4 regions of the Salmonella sp. A1325 genome follow, and region 1 is predicted to be linked to each of the others. Evidence: predicted binding sites of a transcription regulator. Region 1 holds the regulator's gene; each other region holds the start of a gene.
The links. Region 1 encodes LexA, which represses DNA repair genes until DNA is damaged. Its sites were predicted from a motif close to TNCTGTATGTACATACAGNA; they were not measured.

Region 1 (2,208 bases):
CCGGAGTGCGCCTCCACCGCATAAGCAAAACCGTCCAGCGCATAGGCCGTAAAGGTGAGTAAGGTCATCAGGACTGCATTTACCGCGATAATATCGCTGCCCAGCCGCGCGCCTGACACCGTGATTGCGCCAAAACAAAGCTGAAGGAGCAATGAGCGCAGCATGATATCGCGATTGAGCGCTAAAAGGCGGCGCACGTTGCCGCGCCAGGCCTGTTTTAGCATATCCAGCGACACACCGCGGAGATGGAGAACTTTACGTACCATCATGAGGCCGATCAGTAACGTGGCATATTCTGCGATGACCGTCGCCAGGGCGGCGCCCTGCACGTTCATATGAAGTCCCATCACCAGCCACAGGTCGAGCGCGATGTTGAGGATATTGCCCACGACCAACAAGATAACCGGCGCCCGCGCATACTGAACGCCTAACAGCCACCCGAGCAGCACCAGATTCGCCAGTGACGCGGGAGCGCTTAGCCAACGAATTTCAAGGAAGCGTCTCGCCTGCACCAGGACAGCGTCGTTCCCGCCGACAATATGTAAAGCCAGCTCGATAAGCGGCGTGCGAAATAGCACAATCATCACGCCAGTGCCCAGCGCCAGCAATAACGGTTGAATGAGCGCCCGGGCTAACGCCTGCGGATTTTTGGCGCCAAATGCCTGCGCCGTTAGTCCGGTGGTGCTCATACGTAGAAATAGCAGCAGCATGAAAAGAAAGCTGGTGGCAGTCGCGCCCACCGCCACGCCGCCCAGGAAAACCGGGCTGTCCAGATGACCAATCACCGCCGTATCGACCAGCCCCAGTAAGGGGACGGTGATGTTAGAAAAAATCATCGGCAGCGCGAGACGCCAGAGAGCTTTATCAGAGGAGGTAAAAAGCGGCATGGAGAAAAGCCTGACAAGGAGTTAAACGAAACGAGCGCATTGCCGGATGGCGACGTAACGCCTTATCCGGCCTACAAATTAATCATCTCAGGAACTGCATTCCCGTAGGCCTGATAAGCGCAGCGCCATCAGGCTGCACGATTGCCGGATGACGGCTTACAAGGAGATTAAAAAGAGATTACAACCATTCCCCGTTGCGAATGACGCCTACCGCCAGCCCTTCAATCGTAAAGCTTTGTTCGCGCAGATCCACCACTATCGGTGTAAACTCGCTGTTTTCCGGCAGCAGCTCCACTTTATTGCCCTGCTTTTTCAGGCGTTTTACTGTCACTTCATCATCAATGCGAGCGACAACCACCTGGCCATTACGGACGTCCTGCGTTTTATGTACCGCCAGCAAATCCCCATCCATAATACCGATGTCTTTCATCGACATACCGCTCACGCGCAGCAGGAAATCGGCGCTGGGTTTGAACAGCGAAGGATCGACCTGGTAATGGCCTTCAATATGCTGCTGCGCCAGAAGCGGTTCACCCGCCGCGACACGCCCGACAAGCGGTAATCCGTCCTCTTCTTCCTGTAACAGACGGATACCTCGCGATGCGCCGGAAACGATTTCAAGCACCCCTTTGCGCGCCAGCGCTTTAAGATGTTCTTCCGCCGCGTTTGGGGAACGGAACCCCAAACGCTGCGCGATTTCCGCACGCGTCGGTGGCATACCTGTCTGGCTGATGTGATCCCGGATGAGATCAAACACCTCTTGTTGCCTGGCCGTTAACGCTTTCATTCCGCCCCCTGGGTGTATATACAGTCATGCTGTGAGTATATACAGTTAAAGGTGATTTTGGAACCACAAACGGCGCAAAAAACAAGAGATTTATAAAATTTGGAACCTTTATCGAAAATGTGACCATAACAGGATGCCCCAGGTCATCAGGGCAACGAAAATAGACAGTAGCACCGCAGCCGATCCCATATCTTTCGCACGGCCGGAAAGCTCATGGTATTCAGAACCGATGCGGTCCACGACCGCTTCAATAGCGCTGTTGAGGATTTCAACAATCATGATAAGTAAAACGGAACCTATCAATAACACACGGGTAATCGCATCCACATCCAGCCAGCAGGCGATGATGACGCCCAGCAATACCGCGATACTTTCCTGGCGAAACGCCGCTTCGTGAGTCCATGCGGCGCGAAATCCTTTCCAGGAATATCCTGCCGCTTTGATAATTCTGGTGAATCCAGTGGTATTATTGGCCATCAAAAGAACCTTTTTACATTATTAACGTCAATGACATTATACGGTTGCCCTGCACGA
Region 2 (2,208 bases), on a different contig from region 1:
TGCAAACTCTTTCATTACCCTGCGGTAGACATCGCGTTTAAATGACACCACTTGTCGAACCGGATACCAGTAACTTACCCAGCGCCAGCCGTCAAACTCCGGCGTACTGCTGGTTTGCATATTGATTTCGGCGTCGGCGCTCATTAACTGCAAAAGAAACCACTTTTGTTTCTGGCCGATACATACCGGCTTTGTGTCCCAACGCACCAAACGTTTTGGTAACTTGTAACGCAACCAGTTGCGAGTAGAAGCAAGGATCCGCACATCTTTACGGCTTAACCCAACTTCTTCAAACAGTTCCCGGTACATCGCCTGTTCTGCCGACTCCCCTGGATTTATCCCGCCCTGCGGGAACTGCCAGGAGTGCTGACCAAATCGCCGGGCCCACATCACCTGCCCCTGACGATTACAAATTACGATACCTACATTTGGGCGGTAGCCATCGTCATCAATCACCGGACTACCTCAACATAAACCTTATATATGAACGATTGTTTCATACTCCAGTGAGGCGGTAAACCACTCTGTAATAGTGACACAGCCTAATAACAATTGAATAACTCACAGTAAATAGCCGAGTTATAAACAGATGATGACGCCCTTGCGCCATTTTATTCACCTTTTCTGTGGATATAGTTGTGAAGAAGTATGGAATTACCACGGGAAAACCCAGAACAGTCTGAATTCCTCATGCGGAAAACAGTAAAAATAGTGCCTTATATTCATTGTGTTATAGACAAATCCTACATGCCGCCTTCATAAAGCGTGACCAGTATCACATCTAAGATCCTTATGCTGATGAAAGATCAACCAGCGTCGGTTTTATCCACAGATTGTGCCAATAACTTACGCACTATTTGTCTGAATTTTCGATTTTTGTCGCACGTCAAGGCTGTAAATGGAAACAGTAGTGGTGGTTTTACACAGTTATCCCAACTTTCTGTGGATAACATAGTGTAAGATCCTGTTTATTGTCAGTGACCAGAATTGGAAAACCCGCTTCAGCGTTGCGCAACACGAAGAAACAACACAAAAAAGGCAATAAAAATCAGTCTATTGAATATAAGACACAGAAAAAGATAAACTCTGCCCATACGGTATAAAATCACTGCTCACTTTTTGACCTAAGGTAATTGTCATGTCCGCTCTTTGTCCGCTACTGACTCCGCCTGCTTCGGAAGCATTGCTGTTAGCCCAGGCGCGGCAGCTTTCCGGCTATACGTTAGGCGAGCTGGCGGCGATGGCCGGCATTACCACGCCTAAAGATTTGAAGCGAGACAAAGGCTGGATCGGCGTCTTGCTGGAGATCTGGCTCGGCGCCAGCGCCGGGAGCAAGCCGGAGCAGGATTTCGCCGCGTTAGGCGTAGAACTGAAAACCATCCCGGTGGATAGTCTGGGTCGTCCTCTGGAAACAACCTTTGTTTGCGTGGCGCCGTTAACCGGTAACAGCGGCGTGACCTGGGAGACAAGTCACGTACGGCATAAATTGAAGCGCGTGCTATGGGTACCGGTCGAAGGCGATCGCAGCATACCGTTAGCCGAACGCCGCGTAGGTTCGCCGCTACTCTGGAGTCCGAGTGAAGAAGAGGACAGGCAGCTACGCCTCGACTGGGAAGAGCTGATGGACATGATAGTGCTGGGCCAGGTGGAACGCATTACCGCCCGCCATGGCGAAGTCTTGCAACTGCGACCCAAAGCCGCCAATGCCAGGGCGCTCACCGAGGCTATCGGCGCGCGCGGGGAACCTATTTTGACGCTACCGCGTGGATTTTATCTGAAAAAAAATTTTACGCAGGCGCTGCTGGCTCGCCATTTTTTATTGCAGAATCCGTAACGTCCATTACACGCAAATGCGCCTCCGCTATGGCTACGCATCGGGCCGATGCCGGATAAACGTAAGCGTATTGTCGCCGCTATTTTACACCGTTCCTGGTTGCGCAAATTCAGCCTGGGCTTTCGCCCGTCACTCGACGGGCCTATAATTACCGCTTCTTTTTTTGGCAGGACTTTGTTCGATGTTATTTGCATGGATAACCGATCCTAATGCCTGGCTGGCGCTCGGTACGCTGACGCTGCTGGAGATTGTACTTGGGATCGACAACATTATTTTTCTTTCTCTGGTGGTAGCAAAACTTCCTACGGCGCAACGAAACCACGCACGGCGGCTTGGGTTGGCGGCGGCGATGGTTATGCGCCTGGCGCTGCTGG
Region 3 (2,208 bases), on a different contig from region 1:
GATTATACGCCGTGACGCAATGCGCCAGTTGGATGCGCCAGTGCAAAAAGGCGCGCTGGGGCCAGATGCCGGTAAACAACATTGCCAGTAGCGACCCCAAAATCACATCCCCGCCACGCCATAATGCCGTATTCATATCACCAGCAGGAGCGCCGACAACAACGGCGAGCGTTATGCCTATCAGTAGCGCCTGATACGGTTTTTTCCCTAATGCCAGCCAGCCGCACAAAAACATCGCTATCGCACACCACACCAGCATCAGCGGTAAGGAAAAGAGCTCCAGGCGTAGCGCCACCAGCCCTAACGCCGCGCCCAAAATCGTACCGCCTATGCGCTCAAAAGCACGAGGCACTACATTTCCCCAGAATGAGATGGGCCCCATAATCACCACTAACGTGATTAGCGGCCATGTGCCCTCGGGAATAGAAAACAGACGAACCAGCAGAAAGGTAAGAATGAACGCCAGGGCGATACGTATGCCATGCACGATGCGATAATGACGGTACAACCGTATTTCAAAAGGGCTTAATGACTTATCGGCACGCACGCTTGCGCTCCTTACGGGAATAGCAAAAAATGCATTGTACCTGCTTTATAGCAAAAATAGCGCACTGGCGGACGGAACACATTATCCGTCCGCTCTTTTCAGCCAGGAAACCAGTCGATCACTTCCGCTGTACCGGAATATACATTTCAATATCCCAGTATCCATCTTCCATACCGTTATTCAGATAGGTTTCAAAACAGGGCGCAGAGGCTATCTGATAAGCGCTATCCTGCTCCAGGACGTCAAAAAACCGTTCCCACGGCTTCGCAAAGTCACGGTCTTCCACTCGCGCGACAGCAGTGGCATATTCGCCGCCTTCAATGGCGGTCACGATTACGCCTTCGCTATTGTCCGGCAGGATGAAATTCTCTGCCACGGACACCACGGTATCGCAGCGGAGTTTTTCCGCAGGTACGACATCTGGATTGTCGTAATAGACGGCTATCCATTCAACTGGCACGATCCGCTGTCGATCCACCCATGTCATCAGTTGTTCAAAACCCTGCTTCACGGTGTGTTCCCATGGACCGACCATGTGGAAACCGGCTATCTTGCGTTTTTGTTCCTGCCTGATTTCGTAATCCATGCTGCCTCCGTCACTTTACTATACTGTATGAATGTACAGTATAATTACAGCCTTTTACGGTCACAAGGACTGCGTGATCATTTTGTGAGCAACCTCGCAATCCCGCCCTTTTGACACCTCAGATGGCGGTGAACGATGTGTGACAACGGCTTACGCTTTATGCTGAAAATAGTCGCTCAGACGAGAGAACATACCGCCTTTACCCACCGATTCCAGAGTAACCAGCGGCCACTGAGCGATCAGTTTATCCCGATCGTAGAGCTCTATTTCACCTACCTGTTGATGAGCGGCGATTGGCGCCTCCAGCTCTTTTCTATCCAGCACATATTTTGCTTTGATATGCGGAATTTCCGCTTTAGGCAGCGCCATCCAGAAATCCTGTTCCGTACCCAGCGCAATCTTTTCTTTGTCTCCATACCAGATTCGCTCGCTGCCCACTTTTTTACCGCTGTGCAAAATCTGCACCGTCGCAAAGTTTTGCAGGCCCCACTGCAACAGTTTTCGAGCCTGTTCTTCACGGCCTTTCGAACTTTTCGCTCCCATCACAACAGCGATAAGTCGACGCTGCCCGTCCACCGCCGATGCGATAAGATTATATCCCGCCCCCGATGTGTGTCCGGTTTTAAGCCCATCAATATGCATGGTCTTATCCCACAACAAGCCGTTGCGGTTCTGCTGCGTGATGCCGTTCCAGGTCAGGCTTTTCTCGCTGTACATGTGATAAAATTCAGGTTCGCCGTGAATAATCGCCCGGGAGAGTACGGCCAGATCATACGCGGAGCTATGTTGTCCCGGCGCATCCAGACCGTGGACGGTTTCAAAATGGGTATCCTGCAAATTGAGTTTTTTCACATAGCTGTTCATCATCGCCACAAACTGCGGCTGCCCGCCCGCGATATAATCCGCCAGCGCCACACAGGCATCGTTACCGGAATCCACGATTAAGCCACGGCTTAAATCACGCACCGACACGCGATCCCCTTCTTTTAAAAACATCAACGAGGAGCCGACAAACACCGGATTATCCTTCGCCCAGGCGTCGCGCCCAACGGTGACGATATCGTCAGGGCTGATA
Region 4 (2,208 bases), on a different contig from region 1:
CCGGTTAACTTAGCCGTCGTATATAATTGTTGGATCGCGGAATCTTCGATCCACAGGTTATCTGATGCGATAGAAAATACCACATCTGATAAAGGACGAATATAATTGCCCATATACCATTCCATATATGAATTAAAAAATCAGGAAATGGCAGACTAATCCAGAGCAATAAGAGAAGATTAATCCTGGAAATGTCTGCAAAGTGCGTTCAGAGAATAAAGTGTCATGATGAACCTCCTTTGCAGTTATTGAGAATGAGAAAACGCGGGTATAGTAATACTGAAATTTAGATGGCGCAATCGTAATAGTGATAAAATATTAATGGCCTGACTTATAACCCTAACACCAACTGTCGTTCCAACTGAGGGTCGAGCAGCGTTACGTGTAGCCCCACCAGCCGTACGCCGCGCTCGCCGCGACGCTCGTTCCAGGTTTTACGGGCGGTGATAATTAAGTCTTCTTTATTTAATTGCGGCCAGACATGTTCCTGAGTGGTTTGCTGAAAATCATTAAATTTTAATTTAACGCCCTGGCGGGCAATCAATAAATCGGGTTTCACTATAGCCAGACGACGCTCCAGTTCCGGATATAAATGTTCAATAATGGCCTCGCAGTTCGACCATTCATGAATATCCTCCGCCAGAGTACGCTCAACGCCTACCGATTTACGCAGCCTTTCGCTGTTAACATCACGCTCGTCAATACCCTGACTACGCTCCCATAATACCCGGCCAAATTTACCAAAGCGTTTGAGAAGCATCGCCAGATCGCACTGTTGAATATCCCCGCAGGTTCTTAACCCCATATTTTCCAGTTTGGCGGCGGAAACTTTCCCCACGCCTGGAATTTTGGCTAACGGCAACGTTTTAAGAAAGCCGGGTACATCGGCTGGCGTAATAACATATTGTCCGTTCGGTTTATTGAGATCGGAGGCGATCTTCGCCAGAAATTTCACTGGCGCAACGCCGGCGGAGGCGGTGAGTTGCAGTTCATTGAAAATAGTCTGACGAATCTCCCTGGCGATCAGAGTCGCCGAGCCATAACAGTGCGGGCTGTCAGTCACATCCAGCCAGGCTTCATCCAGCGAGAGCGGTTCAATCAGTGAAGTGTAGCGGGAAAAGATGTCACGTACATGCCGCGAAGCCTCTTTATAGGCGTTAAAGCGGCCAGGCAGTAAGGTGAGATGGGGGCACAGCTTTAGCGCCATGGCGGTCGGCATCGCGCTACGTACGCCAAACTGGCGCGCAGGATAGTTGGCGGTACTGATAACGCCTCTTCGCTCACGACTCCCGCCAATGGCAATGGGAATATCGCGTAACGCCGGATTATCACGCATCTCTACCGCGGCAAAAAAACAGTCCATATCAACATGTATGATTTTGCGCATCGCTCGCCCCCACAATACTGTTTAAGTGTACAGTATGTTTTATTGCGCGCAAAGAGACATTCGCGTTAAAAATGCGACATATTCGAAGGTATGACGACGAAAGCGGCGGGAAAATTGTAAACGTACACACGGGGACTTGCGAAAAACTGCCGTGGTGCTAATGTGAGCGCTCCAAATCCAGATTACTCCGATTTGGGGACTCTTTTGCCGTTCTGGCGTGTGTAACCGTTTTATCAAGGAACAAGCAGTATGCGTAAAATCGCATTTTTTCTTGCGATGCTTCTGATGCCGTGCGTCTCATTTGCCGGTTTGCTGAGCAGCAGCAGCCCCGTCACGCCGGTCAGTAAAGAGTATAAGCAGCAGTTAATGGGCTCACCGGTCTATATTCAGATTTTTAAAGAAGAGCGCACCCTTGATCTCTACGTCAAAATGGGTGAGCAATACCAGTTGCTTGATAGCTACAAAATTTGCAACTATTCCGGCGGGTTAGGCCCGAAACGCCGTCAGGGCGATTTTAAAAGTCCGGAAGGGTTTTACAGCGTTCAGCGTAATCAACTCAAGCCAGACAGCCGTTTTTATAAGGCCATCAACATTGGTTTTCCCAATGCCTACGATCGCGCACATGGCTATGATGGTAAATATCTGATGATTCACGGCGCCTGTGTTTCCGTCGGCTGCTATGCCATGACCGACAGCGGCATTGATGAGATTTTCCAGTTTGTCACCGCCGCGCTGGTCTTTGGTCAGCCGAGCGTGCAGGTGAGTATTTATCCGTTCCGGATGACCGACGCCAATATGCAGCGTCATAAATATTCATATTA

Region 2: mutH (DNA mismatch repair endonuclease MutH) is a predicted target of LexA. The motif match lies at 891-910, and genes of this name have one in related genera.
Region 3: sbmC (DNA gyrase inhibitor SbmC) is a predicted target of LexA. The motif match lies at 1,155-1,174, and genes of this name have one in related genera.
Region 4: dinB (DNA polymerase IV) is a predicted target of LexA. The motif match lies at 1,403-1,422, and genes of this name have one in related genera.

The regions. Positions count from the first base shown of each region.
Region 1 is NZ_JAMLWO010000010.1:149,066-151,273, forward strand. It holds gene dinF (MATE family efflux transporter DinF) at 1-887, opposite strand, end outside; gene lexA (transcriptional repressor LexA) at 1,066-1,674, opposite strand; gene NAZ64_RS18190 (diacylglycerol kinase) at 1,783-2,151, opposite strand.
Region 2 is NZ_JAMLWO010000002.1:297,112-299,319, forward strand. It holds gene rppH (RNA pyrophosphohydrolase) at 1-456, opposite strand, end outside; gene mutH (DNA mismatch repair endonuclease MutH) at 1,139-1,834, shown strand; gene NAZ64_RS05345 (TerC family protein) at 2,016-2,208, shown strand, end outside.
Region 3 is NZ_JAMLWO010000005.1:164,559-166,766, forward strand. It holds gene NAZ64_RS12110 (FUSC family protein) at 1-547, opposite strand, end outside; gene sbmC (DNA gyrase inhibitor SbmC) at 666-1,133, opposite strand; gene dacD (serine-type D-Ala-D-Ala carboxypeptidase DacD) at 1,284-2,208, opposite strand, start outside.
Region 4 is NZ_JAMLWO010000003.1:53,924-56,131, reverse strand. It holds gene NAZ64_RS07240 (RNA ligase RtcB family protein) at 1-113, opposite strand, end outside; gene dinB (DNA polymerase IV) at 332-1,387, opposite strand; gene dpaA (peptidoglycan meso-diaminopimelic acid protein amidase) at 1,637-2,208, shown strand, end outside.